One region of the Pantoea sp. PGP6 genome, then DNA from elsewhere that is predicted to be linked to it. Evidence: predicted binding sites of a transcription regulator. Region 1 holds the regulator's gene; the other holds the start of a gene.
What was found. The regulator LexA, encoded in region 1, represses DNA repair genes until DNA is damaged. The targets are predictions, from matches to a motif close to TNCTGTATGTACATACAGNA.
Positions count from the first base shown of each region.

Region 2: metR (HTH-type transcriptional regulator MetR) is a predicted target of LexA. The motif match lies at 2,703-2,722, and genes of this name have one in related genera.

Region 1 covers NZ_JBQBMA010000001.1:4,012,032-4,017,293, reverse strand. Annotated here, with positions in the region: gene plsB (glycerol-3-phosphate 1-O-acyltransferase PlsB) at 1-2,141, opposite strand, end outside; gene ACLIBF_RS19445 (diacylglycerol kinase) at 2,270-2,638, shown strand; gene lexA (transcriptional repressor LexA) at 2,744-3,358, shown strand; gene dinF (MATE family efflux transporter DinF) at 3,463-4,785, shown strand; gene ACLIBF_RS19430 (CsbD family protein) at 4,957-5,169, shown strand; gene zur (zinc uptake transcriptional repressor Zur) at 5,242-5,262, opposite strand, start outside.
Region 2 covers NZ_JBQBMA010000001.1:4,112,872-4,118,133, reverse strand. Annotated here, with positions in the region: gene ACLIBF_RS19880 (carboxylate/amino acid/amine transporter) at 135-998, shown strand; gene ACLIBF_RS19875 (YehS family protein) at 1,181-1,660, opposite strand; gene metR (HTH-type transcriptional regulator MetR) at 1,744-2,670, opposite strand; gene metE (5-methyltetrahydropteroyltriglutamate--homocysteine S-methyltransferase) at 2,809-5,079, shown strand; gene ACLIBF_RS19860 (dienelactone hydrolase family protein) at 5,138-5,262, opposite strand, start outside.

The DNA of each region.
Region 1 (5,262 bases):
GTGATGGCATAACGCTGAAGCGTTTCTCGCACCCCGGCCGCCAGCAGTTGCAGCGTACGGTAGCGCGCCGCCGTAAAGCGCAGCTGACCAGCCTCAAGCGTAATCAGTCCCTGACGCGCCAGCTCCTGACAGAGTTCGGTCAGCAGTTGCGGCAGCTCATCGGTCTGCCAGCGCAGGAACAGTTCGCTCTTCAGCATCGGGTAGATCAGACTCACCTGGCGCAACAACTCGGCTTCGCTCATGGTCTGATGCTGCTGCACAATAGCGGCAATCAGCGACGGCATCACCAGCATGTGGTGAATGTTGTTGCGATAATAGGTCATCAGCACCGCCTGCTCACGTGGCAGGATGATGATGTCGCCAATGCTGTCTTTCTCGCTCTCAAACTTATTCATGCCCATTGCATGATCCAGCAGCGCCTCTGCCGAGAGATCGGGCACCGTGGCGTTGGCTGAATAAGGCACGTTACGCAGCAGCTGGGTATAGCACTCAAGCTGCTCAATCAGCTGTTCGCGGGTTAGTGAGCGCTGACGTGAGGCGAGCAGCGCGGTGACGCACAGGTTCATGGCGTTGGCCGCGCCCGCTTCATTGATGCGTACCATTAAGCTCGCCGCGATGTCATTCACGGTGGGCGTTAACCAGCTTGGACGCTGCGGTTCGATAGGATCGATCGACTCACGCCATTCCGGCACGCGCTTGTTGAGATAGTTAACCAGCGGCAGTGGTTCGCCAAAGTTAACGTAGCCCTGGCCGAGGTTGCGCAGCTTACGTAAGCCATGCACCATCTGCATGAAGCCCTCTTTCTCTTTCGCCGCGCCGCGTAGCTCTTTGGCGTAAGTACCCACTTCCATGACATGTTCGTAGCCAATGTAAATCGGCACCAGGGTGATCGGGCGATTCCCCCCGCGCAGCATCGCCTGCAGGGTCATGGCTAAGGTGCCGGTTTTCGGATCGAGCAGGCGACCGGTGCGTGAACGTCCCCCTTCGACAAAGTATTCAACCGAGTAACCGCGGGTGAACAGTTCGCCAAGATATTCACGGAACACCGTGGCATACAGCTTGTTGCCTTTGAAGGTACGACGGATAAAGAACGCGCCCAGACGACGGAAAATCGGTCCGGCTGGCCAGAAGTTGAGGTTGATACCGGCGGCAATGTGCGGCGGCACCAGTCCCTGATGATAAAGCACGTAAGAGAGCAGCAGGTAATCCATGTGGCTGCGATGGCACGGCACATAGACGATTTCATGGCCATCCTGCGCCAGCTGACGGACTTTTTCGCCGCCATTAACATTGATGCCCTGATAGAGCCGGCTCCAGAGCCAGCCCATGACGCGGTCGGTGACGCGAATCGCTTCATAGGAGAAGTTTGCCGCGATCTCTTCCATCATCTCAACCGCATTTTGCTGCGCTTTTTCATGGGAGATTTTTTTGCTGCGCGCTTCATCTTCAACCGCTTTTTCAATCGCTTTCGATTGCAGCAGACGATTAAACAGATCCTGACGTGCCGGTAAGCGTGGGCCAACCGCCGCCAGCCGCTGGCGGGCGAAATGAATGCGCGCCACCCGGGCCAGTTTCTGGGCGATTGATTGGTCGGTGCCGTGTTCGGTTGCCATGCGGCGCAGCGAAACGGTCGGCGAGAAACGGACAAAACTGTCGCGTCCATGCCAGATCACCGCAAAGAATTTCTGCACGCCGTTCAGCACCCGCAGGTGCGGCGTATCTTCGCCCTGAACCTCACGACCAGGCGCCCGGCCAAACATCACCGTCACCGGCAGCATCTGGATATCCAGCTTGGGGTTATTGCGATGCAGGTCCAGATAATCGTGAAAAATCTTCACCGATTCGACGCTGGGCACAAAATAGGGGAACACACGCGGGCCATCGTGGATAAAAACGTGGCGCGGCAGCAGCGAACCATCAATCTCCAGCGGAGAAAGCGGGTCGGGCAGATGATGCCGCAGGCACTGCGCGCGTAAAGTCAGTAAGTCAGCCTTCGAATCGTAAGGCAAAACGTACATAATGGGCCGGGTCGGGTCCAGACCATGTTCAGAAACGGGATCGGCCGGAATGGCCTTACTCTTTACCAAAAACGACAGTGGTAAATTCAGTAATTTGTAATAAAGTTTACGCCAACCTGACATAGACAACATGAAGCCTCTTGTTAGCAAAGCGCCGCAAGCATACCAGAAAGCGCAGCGAAGATCTGTGGTGGTGCCATTTGCACGCAGCCCAGACATTGACGTCAATCCGATGAAAGGGTTCCACTTATATGGCAAATAATGCCACGGGTCTTGTAAGAATAGTAAAAGCCGCAGGTTACTCATGGCAGGGCCTGCGTGCCGCTTGGCAACACGAAGCGGCTTTCCGCCAGGAGGCGCTGGCCGCGCTGGTGGCCATTATTGTGGCCTGCTGGCTGGATGTCGATATTGTCTCTCGCATCCTGATGATCGGGGCAGTGGTGCTGGTGGTCATTGTTGAAATCCTCAACAGCGCCATCGAGGCGGTAGTGGATCGTATTGGCCAGGAGCGCCACCCTTTAGCCGGACGGGCAAAGGATATGGGCTCGGCGGCGGTGCTGATCAGCATCTTACTGGCACTGTTTGTCTGGATCGCGCTGCTTTGGTCGCATTTGCGATAAGCCTTCCACAACGCGCCAGATGGCGCGTTTTGCCTGAGAATCGGTTTCCATTTCACCAATACCTGTATATACTCACAGCGACTGTATAAACAACCAGGGGGCGGGATGAAAGCATTAACCAGCAGGCAGCAGCAGGTCTATGACCTGATTCGCGACCATATTACTCAAACGGGCATGCCGCCTACGCGTGCAGAAATTGCCGCGCAGCTGGGTTTCCGCTCGCCGAACGCGGCAGAAGAGCATCTGAAGGCACTGGCACGCAAAGGGGTGATTGAGATTGTCTCTGGCGCCTCTCGCGGTATTCGCCTGTTGATGGAAGAAGAAGCATCTGAAGGTCTGCCGCTGATTGGCCGGGTTGCTGCCGGTGAGCCGATCATGGCGCAGGAGCACATCGAAACCCATTACAAAGTGGATCCGGGCCTGTTCAAACCTTCTGCCGATTTTCTGCTGCGCGTCAGTGGAATGTCGATGAAAGATATCGGGATTATGGATGGCGACCTGCTCGCGGTACATAAAACCCAGGACGTACGCAACGGCCAGGTTGTTGTGGCCCGTATTGATGATGAAGTGACGGTTAAACGCTGGAAGAAGCAGGGTGCTATTGTGCATTTGCTGCCTGAAAACAGTGATTTTGAGCCGATCATTGTCGATACGCGCGCCCAGTCGCTGACGGTAGAAGGTCTGGCGGTCGGTGTGGTTCGCAACGGCGAATGGCTCTGAGTCTGACATAACCGCGCATTCGTAGCGTCTGATGCTATTCTGTCTGCCCTAATTTTGTCGCTGCTGCTCCCCTCTCTGCAGCGACACCGAGCACGGAACTGCGAATGCGTTTTTTAACGGCTACCGACAAAAACCTCTGGCGGCTGGCGCTGCCGATGATCCTTTCTAACATCACCGTTCCCTTACTGGGGGTGGTCGATACTGCTGTCATTGGTCACCTCGACAGCCCGGTCTATCTGGGCGGGGTTGCGGTCGGCACGACAGTCACCAGTTTCCTCTTCATGCTGCTGCTGTTCCTTCGGATGAGTACTACCGGCCTGACGGCGCAGGCTTTTGGTGCCGGCGATAAAATGGCGCTGGCACGTGCGCTGACCCAGCCTTTAATTATTGCGCTGCTGGCTGGCGTGCTGTTCATCTGCCTGCGCTCGCCGATTACTACGCTGGCGGCCGATCTGATTGGCGGCGATCCCAAAGTTTTGCAACAGGCGGCACTGTTTATTCAGATCCGCTGGTTAAGTGCGCCCGCCACCCTGGCAAATCTGGTGATCCTTGGCTGGCTGCTGGGCGTGCAGTACGCGCGTGCGCCGGTCATCCTGCTGGTGATCGGCAATCTGGTCAATATTGTGCTCGATCTGTGGCTGGTGATGGGGCTGCACTGGGGAGTGGCAGGCGCGGCAACCGCGACCGCGCTGGCGGAGTATATAACGCTGGTCGTCGGGGCAGTGATGGTCTGGCGGGTATTGAAACTACGTGGCATCACCACCGCAATGCTGAAGCAGAGCTGGCGCGGCGATATTCAGCGGCTACTGCGTCTTAATCGCGACATTATGCTGCGTTCGTTAATGCTGCAGCTCTGTTTTGCCTCGCTGACCGTGCTGGGCGCACGTATCGGTCCGCAGGTGGTGGCGGTGAACGCCGTGCTGCTGATGTTTATCACCTTTACCGCCTATGCGCTGGATGGTTTTGCCTACGCAGTCGAAGCCTTCGCCGGTGAGGCGCATGGCGCGAAAGATGGCAGCAGGCTGCTGCGCGTCTGGCATTCTGCCTGCCGACAGGCGCTGGTGGTGGCTCTGATGTTCTCAGTAATTTATGCGTGTTTCGGCTCGCATATCGTGGCGCTGCTGACCTCGATTGAACAGCTGCAACAGGCGGCCGATCGCTATCTGATATGGCAGGTGATCCTGCCGCTGGCGGGCGTCTGGTGCTATCTGCTGGATGGCATGTTCATCGGTGCAACCCGCGGCCGGGAGATGCGTAACAGCATGATGGTGGCGGCACTTGGTTACTTCCTGACGTTGCTTAGCGTCCCGCTGCTGGGCAACCACGGCTTGTGGCTGGCGGTCACCGTTTTCCTGGCGCTGCGTGGCCTGTCGCTGTGGCTGATCTGGCGTAAACACTGGCAGCAGAACAGCTGGTTTAACGCCTGATAGCTGGCATCTGATGTCCTCCGGCTACAGATTATTCTGTATTGTTCCGGCAAACCTAAAATCTTCTACTACAATTAACCGTAAGCAGCGCAGTGAACCAGCGCTTTATATCGTCATTTTGTTTTCTTTCAAGATAAATGATGTAACCAAAGGATGACATAGAGGTCTGCCATGAATAAAGATCAAGCGAGCGGCAACTGGAAGCAGTTCAAAGGCACAGTAAAAGAGAAATGGGGCAAGCTGACCGACGATGATATGCAGGTTATCGAAGGCAAACGCGATCAGCTGGTCGGAAAAATTCAGGAACGTTACGGCTATGCGAAAGAAGATGCAGAGCGTGAAGTAACGGACTGGGAAGGTCAGAACAAAGATTACCGTTGGTAATCACAAAGATTTACGGATAAAGCTCCTACCCGCCGGTACGCTCATACCGGCAACCGCACAAGGATGTGCACATTACCCGCGTTTTCCCCGCTT
Region 2 (5,262 bases), 100 kb from region 1:
GCTAACCAGCCGTAACAAAGCTCTTGTCGGTTGTATTTGTTTGCCTGGTAAATAACCAGATGTAAACCAGATAGTGCAGCCGCCTGACAGCACATTGTTTACACTGTCGCTCTGTTAATTTCGGGGTCGTTACCGTGTTCTTATTGATTATTACCACCATTCTGTGGGCTTTTTCGTTTAGCCTGATTGGCGAATATCTTGCCGGTCAGGTGGACAGCTGGTTTTCCGTGCTGATGCGACTGGCGCTGGCCGCGCTGGTCTTTTTGCCGTTCCTGCGCTGGCGCGGCTATCGTCCCTCAACGCTGCTGCTCTATATGCTGGTGGGGATGTTGCAATTAGGGGTGATGTACCTGCTGAGTTTCGAAGCCTACCTCTATCTCAGCGTGTCAGAGTTCCTGCTGTTTACCGTGATGACGCCGCTCTATGTCACCCTGATTTATGATCTGATCAGCCGCCGTCCGCTGCGGGTCGGCTATATCTTCAGCGCCTTGCTGGCGGTAGCGGGTGCGGCCATCATTCGCTACGACAAAGTCAGCGATAACTTCTGGACCGGCCTGTTGCTGGTGCAGCTGGCAAACATCTGCTTTGCTGCCGGTATGGTGGGCTATAAGCGCCTGCAGGAAACCCGTCCGATGCCGCAGCACACCGCCTTCTCCTGGTTCTATCTGGGGGCGGTGGTGATCGCGGTAATCGCCTGGTTTGCCTGGGGCAATCCGCAGAAATTACCCACCACCTCACTGCAGTGGGGCATTCTGGTGTGGCTGGGCGTGGCCGCTTCAGGGCTGGGCTACTTTATGTGGAACTATGGCGCGACCCAGGTTGATGCCGGCACGCTTGGCATCATGAACAACATGCACGTGCCTGCCGGTCTGCTGGTTAATCTGGCTATCTGGCAGGAGAAACCGCACTGGCCGAGCTTCATTGCCGGAGCGCTGGTGATCCTCGCCTCGCTGTGGGTGCATAAGCGCTGGGTGGTGGGGCGCGGTGACCGATCATAAACAGGGCTGTTGCATGGATGCGGCCTCCCGGGCTGGCGCGTCCGATCGCGAAGGAATCTCACATCCCTGTGGATCGTCCGGGCCAGGGATGGCGAGGCCGTGCTGCATGGATGCAGGCTTTCTTTGCGATCAGGTGCGCCACTTTTGACCACGCAGGTACCCGACGCGATCGGCAACAGAAGTTAAGCAGGTTTTTCACTCTTCGGACGCTGAATCATCGCCAGCCCTTTCAGGAAGTTGCGCAGAATCTGATCACCGCATTCGCGATAGTTCTTATGGTCAGGCTTGCGGAAAATTGCACCGATTTCCGCCTGCGAAACGGTAAAGTTCACGCGTTTCAGTACCTCAGGAATATCGGTGGTTTTCAGATCAAAGGCGATGCGCAACTTCTTCATAAAGATGTTGTTATTCATCTTGCGCTCAATGGACGGGGCGGGCATCTCTTCGCTTTTACCGCGACGGTAAAAGATCAGGCCGTTGAGGAAGTAGCCCATCAGCACATCGGGGCAGGGACGGAACGCCGCATCTTCATCTTTTTTCAGCCACGCCTGAATATCCGTCTGTGGGACTTCACACTGCGCCAGCGCAAAAATTTCCACCATTTTGGCATCGCTCAGATCGAGCATGTAGCGCACGCTGCGCAGAATATCGTTGTTAGTCATGGTGAGATCTTCTCATGGTCAGTCGACAGGCTGCGCATTATAGGGGATTTTGCCCACCTCCGCGCAGGTTTGTACCCTCCGACTTAACGCTGCAATATCGCACCGGGCTGTAGCGCATCGCGGACAAAAGGCAGATGTTCACAGGCATGCTGGCGGGCAAAGCGGATAAAGGCTTCCAGCACCGGCTGACGCTGCTCGCCATCGCGCACCGCGGCATAAAGACGGCTCCACAGCCCGTCACCCAGCGTTTTGGTTACCACCAGTCCCTGCTTCTCAAAACTCTCTACCACCCAGTGCGGCAGCGCGGCAATTCCCATGCGGGCCGAGACCATCTGGATCATCAGCAGGGTGTTATCTACGTTTTTCAGCGCCGGGCTGACGCCGGCCGGTTGCAGAAAGTGACGCCAGATATCAAGGCGCTGACGCTGCACCGGATAGATCATCAGCACCTCGTCGGCCAGATCCTCAGGGGCAATATGTTCAACCTGCGCCAGCGGATGATCCGGTGCCAGCACCAGTCGCACTTCAAAATCAAACATCGGCGAATAGAACAGCCCGGAGCGCGCCAGGATGTCGGAGGTCAGCACCACATCCAGCTCGCCCTGCTGCAGCGCAGGCTGAGGATCAAAGGTGACGCCTGATTTGAAATCCATCACCACCTGCGGCCAGCTCTGACGGAAATTATCCAGTGCCGGCGTCAGCCACTGGATGCAGCTGTGGCACTCAATCGCCACCCTGAGAGTGGTCTGCTGCGGCTCATGACAGGCCTGCAACGCTTGCTGGATCTGCGGCAGCACCTGTTCGGCCAACTGCAGCAGGATGTCGCCCTGTGGCGTGAAGCGCAGCGGCTGACTTTTACGCACAAACAGGCGGAATCCCAGCCGCTGTTCCAGATCGCTGAACTGGTGGGACAACGCCGATTGCGTCTGATGAAGCTGGGATGCCGCCGCCGCCAGCGAACCCGTATTACGCAGAGCCTGAAGCGTCCGCAGGTGCTTGAGTTCGATCATGAGAGTCCTTCACATCGAAAGTGAACATATTGCGCTTGAGGAACATACAGTACCCGCAGATTATAGCGGTGTAAACATCTGGACGGCTAAACATCTTTGGCTGTCAGCCAAAGTGAAAGATTATCTGGAGAACAGCGAATGACAATCCTTAACCATACCCTTGGTTTTCCGCGTGTCGGCCTGCGCCGTGAACTGAAAAAAGCCCAGGAGAGCTACTGGGCCGGTGACTGCAGCCAGCAGGAATTACTGGCGGTGGGCCGTGAATTGCGTGCACGTCACTGGCAACAACAAAAAGAGGCCGGGGTCGATCTGCTGCCGGTGGGTGACTTTGCCTGGTACGATCATGTGCTGACCACCAGCCTGATGCTGGGCAACGTGCCAGCACGTCATCAGAATAAAGAGGGTTCGGTTGATCTGGATACGCTGTTCCGTCTGGGCCGAGGCCGCGCGCCGACCGGCGAACCTGCGGCGGCGGCGGAAATGACCAAGTGGTTTAACACCAACTATCACTACATGGTGCCAGAATTTACGCCGGGCCAGACCTTCCGGCTGGCCTGGACTCAGTTGCTGGATGAAGTCGACGAGGCGCTGGCACTGGGCCACAACATCAAGCCGGTGCTGCTGGGGCCGGTGACTTATCTGTGGCTGGGTAAGGTCAAAGGGGAAGCGTTTGATCGTCTGTCGCTGCTGAAAGCGATCCTGCCGGTTTACCAGCAGGTGCTGGCCGAGCTGGCAAAACGCGATATCGAATGGGTGCAGATTGATGAACCTGCGCTGGCGCTGGAGCTGCCGCAGGCGTGGCGTGAGGCGTTTAAGCCCGCCTACGATGCGTTGCAGGGACAAAGTAAACTGCTGCTCACCACCTATTTCGACAGTATCGGTCAGAACATTGAGGTGATTCGCCAGCTGCCGGTGCAGGGGCTGCATGTCGATCTGGTGCATGGCCGGGATGATATTCAGCAACTGAATCAGCAATTGCCCGCCAGCTGGCTGCTGTCGCTGGGGGTGATCAACGGGCGTAACGTCTGGCGCGCCGATCTGAGCCGCTGGTTTGAGCGCCTGCAGCCGCTGGTCGCTCAGCGCGCGCAGCTGTGGATCGGCTCCTCCTGCTCGCTGCTGCACAGCCCTATCGATCTGAGCGTTGAGACCCGGCTGGATGAGGAAGTGAAAAGCTGGTTCGCCTTCGCGCTGCAGAAATGCACCGAACTTTCGCTGCTGACCGAGGCGCTCAACCACAACGATGCCGCGTCACTGGCGGCCTGGAGCGCGCCGGTTCGCGCCCGTGCTCACTCCAGCCGCGTACATAACGCCGCGGTCGCTCAGCGCCTGCTGGCTATCACGCCGCAGGACAGCGAACGACACAGCCGCTACAGCGAGCGGGCTAAGGCACAGCGTCAGCGCTTTAATCTGCCCGCCTGGCCGACCACCACGATTGGCTCTTTCCCACAAACCCCGGAAATTCGCGGTCTGCGCCTCGATTTCAAACAGGGTCGCCTCGACAGCAATCATTACCGTACCGGCATCGCTGAACATATCAAACAGGCGATTACTGAGCAGGAGCGGCTGGGGCTGGATGTGCTGGTGCACGGCGAAGCGGAACGTAACGACATGGTTGAATATTTCGGCGAGCATCTGGATGGATTCGTCTTCACCCAGAACGGCTGGGTACAGAGCTATGGCTCACGCTGCGTGAAACCACCGGTGATTATCGGCGACATCAGCCGGCCGGAAGCGATCACCGTTGAGTGGGCGAAGTATGCCCAGTCGCTAACGGACAAACCGGTGAAAGGGATGCTGACCGGTCCGGTGACCATTCTCTGCTGGTCATTCCCGCGTGAAGATGTGTCACGTGAAACCATCGCAAAACAGATTGCGCTGGCGCTGCGTGATGAAGTGGCCGATCTGGAAAAAGCCGGTATTGGCATTATCCAGATTGATGAACCCGCGCTGCGCGAAGGGCTGCCGCTGCATCAGTCCGACTGGGCTGCCTATCTGAACTGGGCGGTCGATGCTTTCCGCCTGAATGCCGCTGTGGCGCAGGATGACACCCAGATCCACACCCATATGTGTTACTGCGAGTTTAACGACATCATGGATTCCATCGCTGCGCTGGATGCCGATGTGATTACCATCGAAACCTCGCGCTCTGACATGGAGTTGCTGGCGTCGTTTGAACACTTTGACTATCCGAATGAGATTGGCCCAGGCGTCTACGACATTCACTCGCCTAATGTACCGGACGTCGAATGGATTGAAGCGCTGTTGCTGAAAGCGGCGAAGCGTATTCCGCCGCAACGGCTGTGGGTAAATCCGGACTGCGGGCTGAAAACGCGTGGCTGGACCGAAACGCGGCAGGCGCTGGCTAACATGGTCACTGCGGCAAAAAACCTGCGGGCTAAAACGGCGTAAACGGGCGTCCGGCAGGGAATGAGAAATAATCGGGGCGCGCAGGCGCCCCTTTTTTCGCTTACTGTGAAGCTACGCCATACTGCCTGAACCAGGCCAGCATCCGCGCCCAGCCATCGCTGGCCGATTCGGCATGATAGCTCGGACGGTAGTCAGCATTAAACGCATGTCCGGCTTCGGGATAGA